DNA from 2 places in the Gordonia sp. McavH-238-E genome. Region 1 is predicted to be linked to the other one. Evidence: riboswitches for the same ligand, from Rfam matches in the RefSeq annotation. Region 1 holds a riboswitch; the other holds the start of a gene.
What was found. Region 1 has a riboswitch for glycine ahead of gcvP (aminomethyl-transferring glycine dehydrogenase). Riboswitches for the same ligand answer to the same signal wherever they lie in the genome.
Positions count from the first base shown of each region.

Region 1 (3,148 bases):
TGTGCAGTGCAGATGTTGCTGGTGGCTTTGTCGCGTCGTATGTGTTGCTCGCGGGTTTGTAGGGCGAGGCGGTACGCGGGTGCGCCATCTATGTCGACCGAGACTCCGACGAGTCGGCCCGGAAGCATCCGCTCGAGTCCCGCGCGCACCGACAGGAACGCGGCATGAGGTCCGCCGAAGAACAGCGGAACCCCGAATCGTTGAGCCGAACCCACCGCCACATCGGCGCCCTGTTCACCGGGTGGCACCACCATGGTCAGGGACAACAGGTCGGCGGCGACGGTGACCAGGGCGCCGCGTTCATGGGCGGCTGCGATCAGGCCGGTGTTGTCTCGCACCTCCCCGGACGATCCTGGAGCCTGGATCACGAGTCCGAACAACTCGCCGGCCGGAAGGCCGGCGGAGAGGTCTGCGGTCGAGACCTCGATGCCCACAGCGGCCGCTCGCCCGGAGACGACAGCGAGGGTTTGCGGTAGGCACGCGGCGTCGAGGATCACGCGAGACGCGGTCGACTTCCGGTTGGCGCGGCGCATCAGCAGTATCGCCTCCATCACCGCGCTGGCCTCGTCGAGCAGGGACGCTCCGGCCACCGGGAGGGCGGTCAGGTCCTGGATGACCGTCTGGAAGTTCAACAGAGCCTCGAGCCGGCCCTGCGATATCTCGGGCTGGTACGGCGTGTAAGCCGTGTACCACGCGGGAGACTCCAGGATGTTGCGTCGCAGCACGGCGGGAGTCACCGTGTCGTGGTACCCGAGTCCGATCATCTGGACGCGGGGCGAATTACGTTCGGAAAGTTCGCGGAGAGACGCCAAGACGCCTGCCTCGGTGCGGCCTCCGGGAGCGTCAGCGGCACCGTGTCGCGAATCTGCTGGGGTACTGCTGCGTCGATCAGCGCATCCAGTGTCGGGTGATCGAGAGCTCGCAGCATCGCCTCGATGGCGGTGGCATCAGGCCCGACGTGTCGGTCGACGAACTCTCCGGCCCCGGTGGCGCAGACGGATTTCATGGCACTCCAGATCTCGGCGGTCCGGTGATCTCCCGGATTACATGGCGGAACACCTCCCCGCTCTGTCCTGAGACCTGAGAGTCCGGGCGCTCCGTCGTGGGGTGCCCTACACCTTCGGTAAGCCGGTCGACGATGACCGTCTGTTCTCCAGAGTTGCCTTCGCGCAGTGGTACTGGGGCCTGAGAGATTCCCGGGGAGGGTGTTGCTCCTACGGCGCCTTCGTCATGAAGGTTCTCCCACCGCGCATCGACGGCGTCTTCGATTGTGGTGCAGACGGTACAGACCGGATCGAGATCTGTCCTCGCGCGCAGGTGGGCCGGTTCCGCAGAACGGAACCGCCGACCGTACCGACCTCGGCCCGTTAGATCCCGGGAAGGGTTGGGGCCACGACGGCCGGGCGAAAGGCAGTGGTGAAACGGTTGACCGTTCCGCTGCCTGGAATCGATCTCTGGTCGGACGCCGTGCGCCCGGTGCATTGTGCAGGTCACAAAGGAGGAGCTTGTGTCGAAGACCTACAGTCAGCTCGTCGACCCGGATGCGGGCCGAGTGGGCGCAGCGATCTACGCCGACGAGGACATCTACGAAGCCGAGATGGATCGCATCTTCGGTCAGTCGTGGCTGTTCCTCGCCCATCAGTCGATGTTGCCCAAGCGCGGCGACTACCTGACGACGACCATGGGCGACGACCCCGTGGTCGTGGTCAACAAGGGCGGCGGCGAGTACGCGGCATTCATGAACCAGTGTCGTCACCGCGGCATGCGGATCTGCCGGGCGGACCAGGGCAATGCGAGAGCGTTCACCTGCTCGTACCACGGATGGGTGTACGACCTCCAGGGCAATCTGACCCAGGTGCCGCATGAGGAAGACGGCTACCTGTCGAAGTTGGACAAGGGCCGGATGGGGGCCACGCAGGTGCCCCGGATCGTCTGTTTCCGAGGTTTCGTATTCGGAACCTGGAGTTCGGACCTTCCGGACTTCGAGGAGTACCTCGGCGACATGGTCTGGTACTTCGATTCGTTCGCTGATCGCTGGGAGAACAACGAGGTCCTCGGCGCAGCCAATCGGTGGACGATCGACTGCAACTGGAAGTTCCCGTCGGAGCAGTTCGCCACCGACGTCTACCACGCGGAGACGAGTCACGTGTCGGCGCTCATCGCGCAGGGCGGCGACTGGGTGACCGCGGAGACCAAGGGGCTGCAGTTCAGTTCCCCCGGTGGGCACGGTACGGGGTTCTATCTCGATGACGCGCCGGACATGACCGATTACGGCGATGCCGCCCGTGCATACCGGGCGGCCAGTCGGGAGCGGGAGATCGAGCGTCTGGGTGAGCACCGGGCCGTACACGTACGAGGCCACAACACGGTCTTCCCGAACTTCTCCTTCCTGATCGGTACCAACACGTTTCGCGTATGGCAGCCCCGCGGTCCGCATCAAATCGAGGTGATGGCATGGACCCTGGGTGATGCCGACGCCCCCGACGAGGTCAAGGACGCGATGCGACGCAACGCACTGCGTACGTTCAGCGCCGGCGGGATCTTCGAGGCCGAGGACGGCGAGAACTGGGCCGAGATCCAGGACGTGCTCAAAGGACGCCGGGCTCGACGCTCCGACTTCGACTTCACCATGGGCCTCGGGGCGGCCGGTAGCGAAGAGGGCTTTCCAGGACGGATCAGCAACATTTACAGCGAAGAGGCCGGCCGGGCGTTCTACCGGCGCTGGCTGGAACTGATGGAGGGCGGGCAGCAATGATTCCTCAGACTGCCACGGAGAGAGTCACACTCGAGGTTCATCACGAGATCAGCCAGTTCTTGTTCCGGGAAGCGCGCCTGCTGGACGACCGTCTCTTCGACGAGTGGCTGGGCCTCTTGGCCGAGGACATCCGGTACGTCGCTCCCGTTCGTCTGGCGCGGATGCCGCGTGAGCAACGGAAGGAATTCGAGCCCGAAGGCGGAGGTGCACACTTCGATGACACCAAAGAGGATCTGGCCCAACGGGTGCGAAAGGTGAACAGTGGACGCGCGTGGTCCGAGGTTCCCGCGTCACGTACCCGCCACCTCATCACCAATGTGGAGGTGGAGCCCGGTGACGAGCCGGATTCGTACCGCGTGATGTCCAACTTCTTCCTGTACCGGACACGGAGCG
Region 1 is NZ_JAKRFE010000006.1:338,095-341,242, forward strand. It holds partial or broken gene gcvP (aminomethyl-transferring glycine dehydrogenase) at 1-1,006, opposite strand, end outside; glycine riboswitch at 1,059-1,163, opposite strand; glycine riboswitch at 1,164-1,255, opposite strand; gene MHN80_RS11375 (aromatic ring-hydroxylating dioxygenase subunit alpha) at 1,508-2,755, shown strand; gene MHN80_RS11380 (3-phenylpropionate/cinnamic acid dioxygenase subunit beta) at 2,752-3,148, shown strand, end outside.

Region 2 (3,148 bases), on a different contig from region 1:
CGACCGAGAATCCGCCGGCCGCGAGCGAGTCGGCCAGCCGGGCCGCCGCGGCATGGGTGCGGCGCGCGATGGCGCGCAGCCCCTCGGCGCCGTGGTAGGAGGCGAACATGGCGGCCATCACCGCCAGGAGTACCTGCGCGGTGCAGATGTTGCTCGTGGCCTTCTCGCGGCGGATGTGCTGTTCGCGGGTCTGCAGCGCGAGCCGGTAGGCCAGGTTGCCGTCGGCGTCCTTGGAGATCCCGACCAGACGGCCCGGGAGTTGCCGGGCGTGCTTCGAGCCCACGGCGAGGTATCCGGCGTGCGGCCCGCCGAAGCCCATCGGCACGCCGAAGCGCTGCGTCGTGCCGAAACAGACGTCGGCGCCCTGCTCGCCGGGCGGTGTCAGCAGGGTCATCGCCAGGAGGTCGGCACCGGCCGCGACGAGTGCGCCGCGGTCGTGCGCCGCGTCGATGATCGCGGTGGCGTCGACGATGCGACCCGACGCACCCGGTACCTGGAGGATCACGCCGTAGAACTCGCAGTCGGGAAGTCCGCATCCGGGGAGCTCGGGATGCAGTGAGGCCTCGACGATCTCGATGCCCAGCGGCTCGGCGCGCGTGTCGAGCACCGCACGCGTCTGCGGAAAGAGGTCGGCGTCGACGACCACGCGCGGAGACTTGGACTTGCCCGCACGGCGCATCAGCGTCATCGCCTCGGCGGCCGCGGTGGCCTCGTCGAGCATCGAGGCGTTGGCCACTTCCATCCCGGTGAGGTCGGCGACCATGGTCTGGAAGTTGAGCAGCGCCTCGAGACGTCCCTGGCTGATCTCGGGCTGATAGGGCGTGTACGCGGTGTACCAGGCCGGATTCTCGAGCACGTTGCGGAGGATGACGCCGGGCGTGTGGGTGCCGTAGTAGCCGAGCCCGATCATCGACCGAGCGACGGTGTTGCGTGCGGCCAGGTCGCCGAGCTGAGCGAGAACCGCACTCTCGCTGAGGGGCTCGGGTAGTGCGCCGAGTACGTCGGAGTCGAGTTCGTCGGCGATGACCGCCGGGATGACGCGGTGGGCGAGGTCGTCGAGTGAGGTGGCGCCGATCGCTTCGAGCATGCGCCGGGTCTCGTCGGCGTCCGGGCCTACATGGCGGTCGACGAAGGCGGCCGAGACCCCGGGGGCGGGGGCTGTGGACGGGTCCGGGGTGTCGGACGGGGTCGCATCGGTGGTGGACACGGGTGGAGGGCACCTCTCGCAGGCGCCGGTGCGCGCACCGGCTGCTGGCCCTCCCCCTCTGTCATGTCGTCGGCGGCAGCCGATGTGACGCCTGAGAGATTCGGTGCCCCGCAGCGCTGCGCGACGACCTTTCACCGTGGGCGGACGACGGATCGTCACTTTCCAGAGACGTCGTCACCACCGCGGTCCTGGGTGCCTGAGAGTTTGACGGAGAGGTGTTGCTCCTTCGGCGGCCGCCGGCATCTCTGCCGTCGGCGCTCTCCCGCAGCGTAGCGACGCGGGGCCAGTCTACGCGGAACGCGGACTAGCCGGTGCGACGGGCGCGGTTCTTGCGGCGCGCCGCGAGTTCGTCCTCGGGCGCGGTCTCGCTGACACCGCCGTCGGCCCGTTCGCCGGGGAAATCCGCGATGGTGCCGGTCAGCTCACGCATGGCGCCGCTGACCGCGATCCCGAACACGCCCTGCCCGCCTTGGAGCAGGTCGACGACCTCTTCGGCCGACGTGCACTCGTACACCGTCGTGCCGTCCGAGAAGAGGGTGATCTTGGCGAGGTCCTCGACACCGCGCTGGCGCAGGTGGTCGACGGCGACTCTGATGTTCTGCAGCGAGATGCCGGTGTCCAGCAGACGCTTGACGATCTTGAGGACGAGGATGTCCTTGAACGAGTACAGGCGCTGGCTGCCGGATCCCGCGGCTCCGCGGATCGACGGGACGACCAACGACGTACGGGCCCAGTAGTCGAGCTGACGGTAGGTGATCCCGGCGATCTGGCACGCGCTCGGCACGCGGTAGCCGACGAGCTCGTCGGGCACGGTGTCGTCCGGGAACAGGCCCGGGGCGATGTCTCCGAGACTGCCCTGGGTCGGGACGGCGTCTACACGCTCGGTCACCGGACGATCGGGTGACTGGTCGCTCGACGTCGTTTCGTTGTCGACCGGACGATCGCCCACTTCTGACTCCCTCGCAAAGCTCGGATCGGACGCCGCACCACGGTGCCTGACGTCCACGTCCACAGTACGCGGTCCAGGCTGTTTCCGGTCGGCCGATCATCTTCATCGGCCCGTGTCCGGTGCTCGATGTCGCTGATGACGCTATGCGGCGGATGACCGGGGATCAACGCGACTCGCCACGACACTGAACCTCAACTTGAGATCGAGACAATCGGTGACCGGCCGGTGTCGATTCTGTGATCTGGCTTTCGGCTGCACAGCCGGCAAGTCTGCTCCGACCTATGGAACGAACCGCTCAGGCCCCGCTCGCCTTGAAGTCGTCGGGCGAGACGTTGTCGAGGAACTCCTTGAACTTCTCGACCTCGTCCTCTTTGACCTCGTCGGCCTGCGCCTCGGGCGCCTCGTCCGAGTCCTCGTCCGGGATGAGCAGGCCGGCCTCGGCGAGCACCTCTTCGTCGGCGATGATCGGGACCTCGGCGCGCATGGCGACCGCGATCGAATCCGAGGGCCGCGCCGACACACGCAGATCGCCGGTGAAGATCATCTCGGCATAGAAGGTGCCCTCTTGCATGTCCACGATCCGGACCTCGAGCAGGGTCTGCCCGAACTCTTTGATCAGGTTGACGATCAGGTCATGTGTGAGAGGGCGGGGAGGCTCGATCCCCTTCTGTCGCAATGCAATCGACGCCGCTTCGCTCTGGCCGATCCAGATCGGCAGGTAGCGTTCGCCGTCGACCTCACGCAGCAACAACACCGGCTGGCTCTGCGGGGGTTCGACCCTGATGCCCACCACACGCATCTCGCTCATCTCGCACCTCCCAGACGCCTTGTACGGCGCTCGATTCAGTGACCTCGACGCTACACCGACTGAGTGAACAGCGGCGGCCGACTCGCGGCGGTCTTCCGACGGTCGTTGCTGTTCAGTCCGGTGCGACGACGCGCACCGGAGGCCGACGACGCGCCGGGAATTCAGTCCAGCGCGCCCTTGACCG
Region 2 is NZ_JAKRFE010000001.1:451,302-454,449, forward strand. It holds gene gcvP (aminomethyl-transferring glycine dehydrogenase) at 1-1,207, opposite strand, end outside; glycine riboswitch at 1,381-1,482, opposite strand; gene MHN80_RS02005 (MerR family transcriptional regulator) at 1,512-2,156, opposite strand; gene MHN80_RS02010 (bifunctional nuclease family protein) at 2,452-2,964, opposite strand; gene MHN80_RS02015 (MerR family transcriptional regulator) at 3,126-3,148, opposite strand, start outside.
Region 2: linked by a shared signal. The riboswitch ahead of gcvP (aminomethyl-transferring glycine dehydrogenase) and the one ahead of gcvP (aminomethyl-transferring glycine dehydrogenase) in region 1 are both predicted to bind glycine.